DNA from 2 places in the Micromonospora sp. NPDC005174 genome. Region 1 is predicted to be linked to the other one. Evidence: riboswitches for the same ligand, from Rfam matches in the RefSeq annotation. Region 1 holds a riboswitch; the other holds the start of a gene.

Region 1 (7,188 bases):
AGAGGTTGGAGAGGTGCACCACGTTGCCCGGCTCGGCCGTCTGGTTGCACAGCCGGTTGGCCGCGTCCTTGAAGGTCATCCAGCCGTTGCCGGTCTGGGCCAGGGTCCGCATCATCTTCCCGTACAGCTCACGCGCCGGCAGCTGCCGCACGTACCGACCCTGCGCCTCGGCCGCCCGGTACGCGGCGTCGAACCGCTCCCCCCACAGGTCCGGCAGTTCCGGCACCTCGTCGGGGTCGAACAGCGACCACATCTCGTCCGCCTCGACCCGGCGCATGAACTCGTCCGGAATCCAGTTGGCCAGGTTGAGGTTGTGGGTACGGCGGGCGTCCTCGCCGGTGTTGTCGCGTAGCTGGAGGAACTCCTCGATGTCCGGGTGCCACGGCTCGAGGTAGACGCAGGCCGCGCCCTTGCGTCGACCGCCCTGGTTGACCGCGGCGACGCTCGCGTCCAGTGTGCGCAGCCACGGCACGATTCCGTTGGACTGCCCGTTGGTGCCCCGGATCAGCGCACCGCGGGACCGGACCCGGGAGTACGCGATGCCGATGCCACCGGCGAACTTGGACAGGTTGGCGACCTGGGCGTAGCGCGCGTAGATCGAGTCCAGCTCGTCGCGCGGCGAGTCGACCAGATAGCACGAGGACATCTGCGTGTGCCGGGTGCCGGAGTTGAACAACGTCGGTGAGCTGGGCAGATAGGCGAGGCTGGACATGAGCCGGTAGAAGTCGATCGCTTCGTCAGGCGTACGCGACAGGCCGCAGGCCACCCGCAGCAGCCAGTACTGCGGGGTCTCCAGCACCAACCTTGAGGTGGGGTGACGCAGCAGGTACCGGTCGTAGACCGTGCGCAGGCCGAAGTACTCGAACCGACGGTCACCGTCGGCGTCGACGGCGTTGTCGAAGGTCTCGGCGTGCGCGTTGACGAACGCGGCGGTCTCGTCGCCGATCAGGCCCACGGCGTGGCCGGCCCGGATCGCCGCGCTGAACGAGGCGATGCCCTGCCGACGGACCTCCTTGTCGACATAGCCGGCCAACAGGCGCGCGGCCAGGCGCGAGTACTGCGGTTCCGCGCCGATCATCTCGGCTGCCGTCTGGATGGACAGCCGGTCCAGCTCCGCCGTCGTCGCGCCGTCGTAGAGGCCGCTGATCGTACGGGTGGCGACCCGCATCGGGTCGACGTCGGTCAGGTCGTCGGCCCACCGCTCGACCGCCCGCACGATCCTGTTGACGTCGACGGCCTCGGTGCCGCCGTCGCGTTTGCGGACCTGCATCGGTGTCCGCCGCAGGGCTTCGCCGCTGACCGGTACCACCTCGGTGACTGTCACCACTCACTCCTCGGGAGTTCGAGACCTCACGGTCCTCGGACGCGAGGAGACGGACACCGTCGGACGCCACGCCGGCGCGGCGTGGGTCAGGTGGCGTCAGCCGTCCCACGCGGCCTCGGACCGCCGCACACCCGGGGTCGGGTACGCGGCGCGCTGGCAGGTCTTCGGACTCGTGGGCGCGACCGGGACTAGCCGGTCTCCTACTGGCCGTCGCTTCCCAGGCCGATTGGTGGCCCAGTGCTGATGGCGGCGCTCGTTCCCACTCACCGCTGCGGGACAGTCCCGGATTCCCACCGGGTTCCCTCTTGCCTCGACCACTCGGGATGAGCGGCCGAACCAGCTGCGGTCGACACCATATATAGGGGGGACCACGTTTGTCACACCCCACATGTCGGGTCCGGGCGTGTCGCGGTCAACGGTGATGGTCACCGTCGACACCTTCGAGTCGGCCGGTGAGCGCACGTCGGGCGGCAGCGCGTCCGGCTGTCGCCGCCGGCTTGACTGAGCCGAACCGGCACCGATACGGTCGATCCACTATCTGCGGCGACGCGAGGGAAGCCGGTGAGAATCCGGCGCGGTCGCGCCACTGTGAGCGGTCCCCACTCGGGGGTCGCGAGCCAGGACGCTCGGTCGTCCGCAGCCTTGCGATGGGGACGCGTCATCCCCGAGGAGGTTCGTGCACGCATGTCCAGCTCCACGTCCAGCCAGCCGCTGGTGCACCCCGCTGTCCCGACCCGTCTGCTGTGGGCGGTCCTGGCCACGGTCGCCGCGCTCGCCCTGCTGACCTACCTCGTCGCCTTCGACCAGGGGGCCGTCTCCCGCAGCGGCATGTACCTGCACGAGTTGATGCACGACGGTCGGCACCTGCTCGGTGTCCCGTGCCACTGACCGGCACCGGCACCGCACCCTCGTTCGTCACGGTCCTGCTGCGCGGCCTGCTCGCCGGCCTGGTGGCAGGCCTGCTCGCCGGAACGTTCGCCTACGTCGTCGGCGAACCGCACGTCGAGGCGGCCATCGCCATCGAGGAGGCGGCGGCTGCCACGCACGCCGAATCCCCCGTCGACGGGCACCAGCACGACGAGGACGCCCTGGTCGGCCGCAACGGCCAGCGCGGCGGCCTGTTCCTGGCCACCGGCCTGTTCGGCGCCGCGATGGGCGGCCTGCTGGCCACCGCGTACGTCCTGCTGAGCCGGCGACGCAGGGCCGTCGACGACGGGCGGGGCGGTCTGCTACTGGCCGGCGGCGCGCTGCTCGGCGTGGTGATCGTGCCGTTCCTCAAGTACCCACCGAACCCTCCGGCCGTCGGCGACCCGTCCACCATCGACCAGCGCACGGTCACCTACCTGTTGATGGTGGTACTCGGCCTGGTCGCGGTCTGGTCGGGCTCGCTCGGCTACCGTTCGGTCGGCGAGCACTCGCCGGTGTGGCTCCGCGCCAGCGCGGCAGTCGGCGGTTTCCTGCTGGTCACCGTCGTCTCCTATGTGGTGCTGCCGTCGTTCCAGGAGGTCCCCGGTGACTTCCCCGCGACGCTGCTGTGGAGTTTCCGCCTCGCCTCCCTGGGCACCCAGGTGGTGCTGTGGACCGGGCTCGGTCTGCTCTTCGCCGCTCTGATGCACCGCCAACGCGCGGTCGCCGAGGCACGACTGGCCGGGTGAGCGCCACCAGCCTGCGGTTGGTCGCCCACGGGCACACCGCCGCCCTGCGGCAGGCCCGGTTCGGCGGGAACGACAGCCTGGACGAGGGCGGCCGGCGCGCCGCCCTCGCCCTGTCCCCCGTCGACCCGGGCCGGCGGACCGGCGACGGCCACGCCTGCCTGTCCAGTCCCGCGACGGCGGCCGTGCAGACCGCGTACGCCCTCGGCCTGACGCCCGCGGTCGAGTCGGCGCTTGCCGACTGCGACTACGGGCAGTGGGCCGGTCGGTCCCTTCAGGACATCGCCGCGACGCGGCCCGCGGCGCTGCATGAGTGGCTGACCAGCCCGGACGCGGCACCGCACGGTGGCGAGTCGGTCGCGGCGCTACGCCAGCGCGTCGGTCGGTGGCTGGACGCCCAGCGTGGCGTCGGTCGACGGGTCACGGCGGTCACTCACCCGCTCGTGGTCCGCGTCGCGCTGGTGCACGCCCTGGATCTGCCACTGGCGACGTACCGGCAGTTCGACGTCGCGCCGCTGGCGATCGTCCGGCTCACCGACCACGGCCGACGATGGCAGCTCCGGCTGAGCGCGCCCCCGTCACCCTCGGCAGGCGACAGAGCCGGTGAGCGACATACCACAGAGGTATGAATATGACTCTGAGGTATGTGCCGCACAACCGACATGCCTCGCCGGCGGCGAGGAGCGCCAGTGGTGGCCGCCGCACGAGGGGCGACCCGCGAAGCACGTGCATCTCGGGGTCGAGGCCGGGTGGACCCGGAACCGCAGTCGGGCGGGCCGTGTGTCACGGCCCGCCCGACTGCGTCGTACCCGGCCTACTTCGCGCCGGTGACCGTGAACGGTCGGGACACCGGCGTCGCCGACGTGCCGCCGGACAGCGTCACGCTGGTCACGCCCGGCCGCGCCGAATCCGGAACGCTGACTGTCGCGCCGGCGACGACGCCGTCACCGTTCGCGCGTACCGTGCCGACCCCACGGCCGTCGCCGAAGCTGACCGCGATCGCCTCGTTCGGCGTGAAGCCGGAGCCGTCGACGGTGATCGACGTGCCCCGCGGTGCGGACGCCGTCGGCAACGACAGACGCGGCTGGTAGGTCGGGCCCGTCGGCGGGGCGGTCACCTGGACGGTGGCCGTCGCCGGCGTGCTCGAGGACGCGCCGGTGGCGCTGACCGCGTACCGGCCCGGTGTCGTGTTCCCCGAGGTCGCGACGACCGCGCGGATCGTGCCCGTCGCGGACGCCGAGACCGTCACGTCACGGGTCGTGCCGGCCGCCAGGCCCACCGTCACCCGCTCGCCGGCGGCGAACCCGCTGCCGACGACCGTGACCGCGTCACCGGCAAGGACCGGCTGCGTCCCGGACACCGCGAGAGTGGTGCGCGCTCCGGCCCGCCGGACGGTCACGGTGAAGCTGGCGGTGCTGCTGGACAGCGTGTCCCACGCGGTGACGCGCACCGTGTAGGTGCCCTCCGCCGCGTAGGTGTGCCGACCGCTCAACGCGCCGTCCGCGCCGACCGTGGCGTCGTCCGGAACCGTGCCGTCGCCCCACTGGACGCGGGCGCGGTAGCCGGTCGCGCCGGGGACACCGCCGCTGACCGACCCGAGGTTCGCCGCGAGGACCTGCCCGGCGTCGACGCTCTGGCCGCTCGGGGCGGTGGTCGCCAGCGCGGCGGCCGGCGTGCCGTCGTCCGCGACGGCGAACACGTGAATCCGGCCCGCCGAGCGGGGATCGCCGGTCTGCGTCGGCAGGGTCACCGAGACCAGCGTCTTACCCGCAGGGATCTGGTACGGCGCGGTGGCGAACAGGAACGGCTGGGCGCCGTCGCGGCTCGTGCCACTGAGCCGGTACGCGGACTTCGCGACAACGATGTTGCCGTACGACGGGGTGCCGTTGGCGTTGCCGCCCAGCGTCCAGTCACTGAACTGGATCGGGATGCCGGCGGTGCTGCCGTCGCTGAACGTCGCCGTGCCGGTGGTGCTCTGGTTGCCCTGCGTGCCGGCGCCGACGAACGAGATCGTCCGGGCATCGGACGGTAGGCGCAGGTCGATCGTCGCGCCGTTGCCGGTGGCGTTGTCCGGCTGCCCGGCCGGGATCTGCGGCAGGGTGAAGCCCAGCGCCGTGCCCGGCACCTGCTGCCGCTGCCCCTGCGTCACACCGGCCGCCGCGAGCGCGGCCCGCGAGTACGCCCACGACTTCGCGTCGCAGTCCGCCGCGAGGGTGCCCTCGTCGCCGACGCACACGGTGTCGAACGCCGCGGCGAGGCCGTTCGCCGGCGCGTACGCGACGTCGACGCCGACCGTCACCGAGCCCTGGCCGACGCCGTCGGTCACCGTGACGGTCGCCTGGTGGTAGCCGGGAGTGGCGTAGGTGTGCTCGCCACTGATCCGGTAGACCGCCCGGGAACTCAGGGTCAGGGTGCCCGCGGTGGCCGGTGAGCCGTCACCCCAGTCGATCGTCGCGCGGTAGTCGTCGGCGACGCCGCCGGTGACGGTGGCCAGCGCCACAGTCGCGGGTGCGCCGGAGAGCGCGTGCGCGCCGTCGGTGGCGGTCACCGTGATGTCGCCGCCGGCCAGGTCGAGGTCGCCACCGGCGAGCAGTTCGATCTCGGCGAGGGTCGGCCGCTCCCCGCCGACCGTCCTGGTCACGACGAGGCGGAACTGCGCGTACCGCCCGGGCTTGTCGATCCGGAACGGCCGGGTCTGGTTGCGCCAGGCGAACACCTCGCCCGCCCGGGAGTCGAGGGTGCTCCAGGTGAGGCCGTCGGTGGAGCCCTGCAACCGCCAGTCCGCCGGATCACCTGCGGCAGCGCCGGAGGTGAGCGTGTAGTAGGTCGGCTTCTGCCGGCCGCCGCGGGCGGTCCAGCCGATCCGCGGCGTACCCGTCGACGCGGTGAGCTGGGTGGTGGACGAGTCGTCGAACAGCGTGGACGCGTCCTGCCCGCCGCTGACGGTGGCGGTGCCGAGGCCCGGTCCGGTGACGTCCTGCAACGGCTCGGGCACGGCATCACCCTTGGTCAGTGACGGCGGCACGTCGTTGCGTCCGGCGCCCCAGGACGACGGGTTCGGTCCCATCTGGAAGTCGATCGTGCCGCCCCTGGAGAGCGCGGACACCTCGACGGAGACCCCGCGCTGCTTCTTGCCGTTGACCTTCACGCTCTGCACGTACACGTTGCGGTCGTTGTTGTTCGCGGCGTTGACCACGATGTCGCCGGTCGGTCGGTGCACGGTCATCCGGGTGAACTGCGGCGAACCGATCGCCCAGTGGGTCGACCCGGCCTGCAACGGGTAGATGCCCAGCGAGCTGAGGACGTACCAGGCCGACATCTCGCCGTTGTCCTCGTCGCCCAGGTAGCCCTGGCCGATCTCGCTGCCCACGTAGAGACGCCGCATGATCTCGCGCACGACCGCCTGCGTCCTGGCGGGAGCGCCGGCGACGTCGTACAGGTACGGGATGTGGTGCGAGGGCTGGTTGCTCATGCCGAGCTGGCCCAGTCGCACCGCGCGGGCTTCGAGCATCTCGTGGATGACGCCGCCGTAGCCGCCGGGGCGGTCGGCGTTCTCCGGCGTGGCGAAGAAGGTGTCGAGCTTGTCGCGCAACGCCTTCTGCCCGCCGTACAGGTTGATCAGGCCCTGCGGGTCCTGCTGCGCGGTGAACGCGAAGTTCCAACCGTTGGTCTCGGTGTACACGCCGCCCCAGTCCAGCGGGTCACCGGCGAGGAACGTGCCGGAGGCGTCGCGGCCCTGGAAGAGCTTCGTCCTGTCGTCGAAGAGGTGGACGTAGTTGCGCGCACGCTCCAGGAAGTACCGGGACTCCTCCGTGAGCCGGTCGCGCCGCGACTTCGGGGTGGCCGGGTCCTTGGCCAGGGCTGCGGCCATGTTGCCGATGCCGTAGTCGTTGATGTAGCCCTCCAGCGCCCACGACACGGACTCGCCCGTGGAGGTCGGGGTATAGCCGAGGAACAGCGACGTCTCGATGCCCTTGCGGCCGACCGCGCCGCGCCCGGATGCGACGGTCGCGTCCTTCACCGCCGCGTCGTACGCCGCGAGCGGGTCGGGCAGTTTCACCCCGCTGAGGTACGCCTGCGCGAGGGCCACGTTCGCGCTGGTGCCGGTCATCAGGTCGGCGTAGCCGGGCGACGACCAGCGGGCGATCCAGCCGCCGTCGCGGTAGTGCTGGACGAACCCGTCCGAGATCTTCGCGGCGACGTCCGGGTAGA
Region 2 (7,188 bases), on a different contig from region 1:
CGCGGGCGTCACCGGTGAACCCCGCGTCCGCCCAGTCGGGCAGCGTCCCCGTCTCGACCCGCGCCGTGCAGCCGGTCGCCGACGTTGTGGCCGGGCCGTCGGCGGGCGTCGCCGTGACCGAGCCGTCGGTCGACGTCTCCGGCCGGCCGGCGGCCGTGCAGGCCGTCAGCAGGAGGACCGTACCCAGTAGGAACCTGCCCCAGGTGACCATTGCGCTCCCTCTCGAAGAGACGTGTGCCCCGTACCAGGGGGACACCGCTTGGGCCGCGCAGGTTCCGGGAAAGTTAGAGCAGCGACTCGGCGATCGCCACCGCCGCGGCTCGCGTGCGCGCGCCCTCCAGGCGGTAGGTCACCCCGCCCTGCTCCCAGATCAGGGTCGGCGCCGCGAGCCGGGCGGTCTCCTGACGGATCTGGCCCGACCGGTCGACGTAGGACAGCACGTGGGGACCGTCGACCCAGATGGCGAAGTCGCCGTCGACCTGCGTCCACTCCGTTCCCGCACGGCTGGTCCGTTTGTGGAACGCGAGGTCGAGGCGACCGTCGAACGCGTCGAGGCGCAGCGAGCCACCGTCGTAGAGCAACGTCGCCACCCGGTACGCGCCAGTGCCGTCGGGATCGGCGATCGACACCCGCTCCGGCGGACCGAGCGCGGGCGGCACACGGATCGGGAAGCGCACCGCCCGTCGCGCCTCGTCGAGGCCCACCGTCCGCAGCGACGGCAGGGGTGACGGCTCGCCGCCGGGCGACGACGGCGTCGGCGACGTGGCGATCTCGACGCCCGCGAAGCGCAGCACCTCCCCGACGGCGTCGGCGACGGCGGCGCGCGTCGGCGGCAGCGCCGCGACCAGCAGGGCCACGAGCGTCGCCGCGGCGAGGGACCGCCATCGACGCCGTCCGCGTACGTCGCGCACGAGACGGTCGTGTACGCGTGCGGTCACGTCCGGCGCGTCCGGCGTCGCCAGCCAGGCGCCGAGGTCGTGCAGCTCCGCTTCGAGGCCGCGCAGCTCCGCGTCGAGGTCGCCGGCGTTTCGGCCGAGGTCATCCATGGTGCGCCTCCTCGTCGACGAGCAGGGCGCGCAGTTTCGCCAGCGCCCGCGAGGTCCGCGACTTCACCGTTCCCCGGGGCCAGCCCAGCATGACGCCCGTCTCCTGCTCGCCGAGGTCGAGGAGGAACCGACAGACGATCACCTCGCGGTCCCGTTCCGGCAGTTGGCGCAGGGCCGCCACCAGCTGGGCGCGGCGCTCACCGGCGAGGACCGCGCCGACCGCGTCGTCCCCGGCGATCGCGGGCGAGTGGGTCGCCGCCGCCCGCAGGACCAGGCCGTCCCGGCGCGAGCGGGACCGGTGCAGGTTGCGGGTCTCGTTGGCGACGATCGCGAGCAGCCAGGAGCGGAAGGACGCCTCCCCCCGGTACCGGGACAGCTTGCGGTACCCCTTCACGAACGCCTCCTGGACGACGTCCTCGGAGTCCGGTCCCGCGCCGAGCAGCACCGCCGTCCGGTACGCGGACGCGGTGTGCCGGGCGACCAGGAGGTCGTACGCCTCCAGGTCACCGGCTCGGGCGCGGGTGACGAGCACGTCGTCGTCCAGGGGAACCTCCGGTTTGGCTCGCACTGCTGACACCGCTCGCGCGTGTCGGGTTCCGCCCGGGACCCGGTGAGTCAGATTTTTCCCACCCGCCGTGCAGCGTATTGCCAGGAATCGGTGCTGAACTGGAGGTGGCGTCGAAGGAGAGGGGCTGGGCATGGGCTGGTTCAACCGGCGGTCACGAGGCGCCGAGGCGACCCCGACGAAGCTGGACCGCGAGGCCACCCGGGACGACCTCGCCGCGTTGGAGGCGTTCGTCGCCAGCCGGCGCGGGGTGGAGTTCTACCTGGAGCCGGAGACCACCGCCACCGACACCACAGTGGTCGCGATCGCCTACGACGGTGAGTGGATCCGCCGCCGCACCGGCACACCCCGGGCGGCCGGCGACATCGCCCGCAAGCACGCGGTGCCGCTGTACGAGGCGGCCCGCACCGGCTATCCGGAGCGGATGCGGGTGTGGAATCGGGCACACCCGGAGCGCCACGCCCGCTGAGACACATCCGGCCGCAAGCCCACCCCCGTCCTGCCGCCGACGCGGGCCAGGGGGCTCTGCGCATCCTTTGCTCTGCTTCACCAGAGGCGCCAGTGCGACCCCGTCCGCGTTGCCGGTAGGGAAGCAGAGCAAAGGATGTCGGGCAGGGGCCGCGGGCAGCGAGGTGCGAGGCATCCGGGTGCGGGTAGCGAGGTGGCGAACAGCAGGGCGGGCATCGAGGCGGGGGCATCGGCGGCGGTGTCCACCGCCGCAGCTCGGCGACGCGCGCCTGCTGGGCGGGCCGGAGCGGCGTTGACCCGCAGCGTGGGGGTGTGGCAGCATTCGCGGCCTGACGGCAGTGAAGGAAGTCGGTGCGAATCCGACGCGGTCCCGCCACTGTCACCGGGGAGCGATCCCCCCTCGTGAGTCACGGCCGTGTGTCTGCGGTTGGAAGGCCGGGGGAGAGCATCGATCCGGAAGCCAGGATACTTCGGCCGTCGGGACGTACCCCAGGGCGTGGACACCCGAGGAGGACCCGATGACGCTTGGCGTCTCCATCATCGACGGCTGCTGCCGTTCCCCGCACCGCGGCTGTGCCGCCGCCGCGATCGGCATCGACTCCATTCACCGCTGAGTTCCGCGCCACGCCACCCGTCGCCGCCGGCCTCGCGCCGGTGAGCGGTCCGGGTCGCGGTGCCCGCTGAACCCCGCGCCCATCCCACGTCGCCCGCTCGCTGCCGCGAGCGCGTCGACGTCACCGTCCGGAGCGTGCCGTGCGCATTCTGCTGCTCTCCACCGCCGACACCGACCTGCTGGCCGCCCGCGCCAGCAACGCCGAGTACCGGCTCGCCAACCCCGCCCGCGTGGCGGCCGACGAGGTGCCCGCCCTGCTCGACGGGGTCGACCTCGTCGTCGTACGCCTGCTCGGGGGTCGGCAGGCGTGGCCGGGCGGCCTCGACGCGGTGCTCGCCGGGGGCGTACCCACCGTCGTGCTCGGCGGCGAGGCGCTGCCGGACGCGGAGCTGATGGCGGTCTCCACGGTCCCGGCCGGGGTCGTCGCCCAGGCGCTGTCGTACCTGGTCGAGGGCGGACCGGACAACCTCGGGCAGCTGGCCCGGTTTCTCTCCGACACCGTCCTGCTCACCGGCGAGGGGTTCGCCCCGCCCGCGCCCACCCCGGCGTACGGCGTGCACGGCGACCATCCGAGCGACCCGCAGCGGCCCACCATCGGGATCGTCTTCTACCGGGCACACGCCCTCGCCGGCAACACCGCGTTCGTCGACGTGCTCGCCGACGCGGTCCGCGCTGCCGGCGGCAACCCCCTGCCGATCTTCTGCGGCTCGCTGCGCGGGCTGACCACCGGCGCCGGTCCGCTCGGGCTGTTCGCCCGCTGCGACGCGCTGCTGGTCACCGTGCTCGCCGCCGGTGGCGCGGTCGCCGCCGATGCCTCCAGCGGCGGTGACGAGGACGCCTGGGACGTCGGCGCGCTCGCCGCCCTGGACGTGCCGGTCATCCAGGCGCTCTGCCTGACCAGCACCCGCGAGCAGTGGGCCGCCAGCGACGCGGGGCTGTCCCCCTTGGACGCGGCGATGCAGGTGGCCATCCCCGAGTTCGACGGCCGGATCGTCACCGTGCCGTTCTCGTTCAAGCAGATCGACGCCGACGGGCTCTCGGTGTACGCGGCCGACCCCGAGCGGGCCGCCCGCGTGGCCGGGATCGCGGTGCGGCACGCCCGCCTGCGGTACGTGCCCACCGCCGACAAGCGGATCGCCGTGGTGCTCAGCTCGTACCCCACCAAGCACTCCCGGGTCGGCAACGCGGTCGGGCTGGACACCCCGGCCTCGGCGGTCCGGCTGTTCGCCGCGCTCGCCGAGGCGGGCTACGACCTGGGCGACGCGCCGCCGCCCGACGACGGTGACGCGCTGATCCACGCGCTGATCGCCGCCGGTGGTCACGACGTCGAGTGGCTGACGCCGGAGCAGTTGGCCGCCGCCGAGGCCCGGATACCGGGGCAGACGTACCGGCGGTGGTTCGAGGCGGTCCCGGCCGAGCTGCGCGAGCGGATGCGGGAGCACTGGGGGGAGCCGCCCGGCGAGCTGTACACCGAGGGCGGCGACATCGTGCTGGCCGGGCTGCGGTTCGGCAACGTGGCGCTGCTCATCCAGCCGCCACGCGGGTTCGGGGAGAACCCGATCGCCATCTACCACGACCCGGACCTGCCGCCGAGCCATCACTACCTGGCCGCGTACCGCTGGCTCGCCGCCCCGGTCGCGGACGGCGGCTTCGGCGCGGACGCCGTGGTGCACCTGGGCAAGCACGGCACCCTGGAATGGCTGCCCGGCAAGGGCCTCGGCCTGGCCGCCGACTGCGCGCCCGACGCCGTCCTCGCGGACCTGCCGCTGGTCTACCCGTTCATCGTCAACGACCCCGGCGAGGGCACCCAGGCCAAGCGACGGGCACACGCCGTCGTCATCGACCACCTGGTGCCGCCGATGGCCCGCGCCGAGACCTACGGCGACCTGGCCAAACTGGAGCAACTGCTCGACGAGTACGCCACCGTGCAGGCGCTCGACCCGGCCAAGGTGCCGACCGTGCGGGCGCAGATCTGGGACCTGGTACGCGCCGCTGAGCTGCACCACGACCTGCACACCGAGGCGATGCCCGACGCGGACGACTTCGACGACTTCGTGCTGCACCTCGACGGCTACCTGTGCGAGGTCAAGGACGTGCAGATCCGCGACGGGCTGCACATCCTCGCCGACGCGCCCACCGGTGAGCCGCGGGTCAACCTGGTGCTCGCCGTGCTGCGCGCCCCGCAGATCTGGGGCGGCGCCCACGCCCTGCCCGGCCTGCGGCAGGCTCTCGCCACCGCGTACGGCCTCGACGAACAGGACCTGCTCGCCACGCCGGGCCAGCGGATCGCGCTGCCCACGGCGCTGACCGACGCGGTGGACGGGCCGGCCGGCACCGCCGCCGACGCGATCGACCTCATCGAAGGGCTCGCGCGCCGGCTGGTCGTCGGCATGGAGACCCTGGACTGGGCGGTGGACGCGGCCGACGCCGTCGTCGCCGAGGTGACCGGCCAGTCGATCCCGCAGGTCGCAGCCGTGCTGCGCTTCGCCGGCACGGAACTGGTGCCCCGACTGGATCGCACCACCGACGAGCTGCGCAACACCCTCGGCGCGCTGGACGGCCGGTTCGTGCCGCCCGGCCCGTCCGGTTCACCCACCCGGGGCCTGGTCAACGTGCTGCCCACCGGCCGGAACTTCTACTCCGTCGACCCGAAGGCCATCCCGAGCCGCAACGCCTGGGACGTCGGGGTGGCCCTCGCCGACTCGCTGCTGGCCCGGCACCTCGCCGACACCGGCGCGTACCCCCGCTCGGTGGGGTTGACCGTGTGGGGCACCAGCGCGATGCGGACGCAGGGCGACGACATCGCCGAGGTCCTCGCGCTGCTGGGCTGCCGGCCGGTGTGGGACGAGCGGTCCCGGCGGGTCACCGGCGTCGAGGTGGTGCCGACCGTCGAGCTGGGTCGACCCCGGGTCGACGTCACCGTGCGCATCTCCGGCTTCTTCCGCGACGCGTTCCCGCACGTGGTGGCGCTGCTCGACGACGCCGTGCGGCGGGTCGCCGCGCTGGACGAGCCGGACGAGGAGAACTACCTGCGCGCCCACGTGGCCGCCGACCTCGCCGAGCACGGCGACGAGCGGCGGGCCACCGCCCGGATCTTCGGCTCCAAGCCCGGGGCGTACGGCGCGGGACTGCTGCCGCTGATCGACGCCCGGACGTGGCGCAGCGACGCCGACCTGGCCGAGGTGTACGCGGTGTGGGGTGGCTACGCGTACGGCCGGGGCCTGGACGGGCGGGAGGCGCGCGCCGACATGGAACGCTCCTTCGCCCGGATCGCGGTCGCCGTGAAGAACCAGGACACCCGTGAGCACGACATCGTCGACTCCGACGACTACTTCCAGTACCACGGCGGGATGGTGGCGATGGTCCGCCACCTGACCGGCACGTCACCGGCGGCGTACGTGGGCGACTCGGCGATGCCGCACGACGTGCGTACCCGCACCCTGGGCGAGGAGACCCGGCGGGTGTTCCGGGCCCGGGTGGTCAACCCGAAGTGGATCGCCGCGATGCGCCGGCACGGCTACAAGGGCGCGTTCGAGCTGGCGGCCACCGTGGACTACCTGTTCGGCTACGACGCCACCGCCGGCGTGGTGGACGACTGGATGTACGAGCACCTGGCCGCCGCCTACCTGTTCGACGACACCACCCGCGAGTTCCTGGAGCGGTCCAATCCGTGGGCGCTGCGCGGCATCACCGAGCGGTTGCTGGAGGCCGCCGACCGGGGCCTGTGGGCCAAGCCCGAGCCGGCCACCCTGGACCGGCTCCGCGATCAGTACCTGGCCAGCGAGGGTGACCTGGAGGACCGCGCATGACCACCACGTACCCGTTCAGCGCCGTGCTCGGCATGGCCGACATGCGGCTGGCGCTGCTGCTCAACGCGGTCTCCCCGGCGATCGGGGGCGTCCTCGTGCGCGGCGAGAAGGGCACCGCGAAGTCCACCGCCGTCCGCGCCCTCGCCGCGCTGCTGCCTCCGGTGCGCCGGGTCGCCGGCTGCCGTTTCGGCTGCGACCCGGCCCAACCCGACCCGGGCTGCCCGGACGGGCCGCATCCGGTCGGGGCGGCCGCCGAGACCGGGCCCGCGCGCCTCGTCGAGTTGCCCGTCGGCGCGGCGGAGGACCGGGTGGTCGGGTCGCTGGACCTGGAGAAGGCCCTCGGCGAGGGCGTACGCGCCTTCGAGCCGGGTCTGCTCGCCGCCGCCCATCGGGGCGTGCTCTACGTCGACGAGGTCAACCTGCTGCACGACCACCTCGTCGACCTGCTGCTCGACGCGGCGGCGATGGGCCGCAGCCACGTCGAGCGCGAGGGCGTCTCGGTCAGCCACGCCGCCCGGTTCCTGCTCGTCGGCACGATGAACCCGGAGGAGGGGGAGCTGCGCCCGCAGCTTCTCGACCGGTTCGGACTGACCGTCGAGGTGAACGCCAGCCGCGATCCGGAGATCCGGGTGGAGGTGGTCCGCCGCCGGCTCGCCGCCGACGCCGACCCGGCCGGCTTCGCCGCCC

The links. A riboswitch is a leader RNA that binds a small molecule or an ion and turns the genes downstream of it on or off. The one in region 1 is predicted to bind cobalamin.
Region 2: linked by a shared signal. The riboswitch ahead of cobN (cobaltochelatase subunit CobN) and the one ahead of ABZU91_RS17585 (CbtB domain-containing protein) in region 1 are both predicted to bind cobalamin.

What each region holds. Positions count from the first base shown of each region.
Region 1 is NZ_JBEXIJ010000014.1:135,438-142,625, reverse strand. It holds gene ABZU91_RS17590 (ribonucleoside-diphosphate reductase subunit alpha) at 1-1,270, opposite strand, end outside; cobalamin riboswitch at 1,462-1,680, opposite strand; cobalamin riboswitch at 1,835-1,974, shown strand; gene ABZU91_RS17585 (CbtB domain-containing protein) at 2,009-2,212, shown strand; gene ABZU91_RS17580 (CbtA family protein) at 2,203-2,979, shown strand; gene ABZU91_RS17575 (histidine phosphatase family protein) at 2,976-3,605, shown strand; gene ABZU91_RS17570 (GH92 family glycosyl hydrolase) at 3,791-7,188, opposite strand, start outside.
Region 2 is NZ_JBEXIJ010000010.1:94,091-101,278, reverse strand. It holds gene ABZU91_RS14180 (hypothetical protein) at 1-211, opposite strand, end outside; gene ABZU91_RS14175 (hypothetical protein) at 285-1,046, opposite strand; gene ABZU91_RS14170 (RNA polymerase sigma factor) at 1,039-1,614, opposite strand; gene ABZU91_RS14165 (hypothetical protein) at 1,745-2,080, shown strand; cobalamin riboswitch at 2,421-2,550, shown strand; gene cobN (cobaltochelatase subunit CobN) at 2,833-6,501, shown strand; gene ABZU91_RS14155 (VWA domain-containing protein) at 6,498-7,188, shown strand, end outside.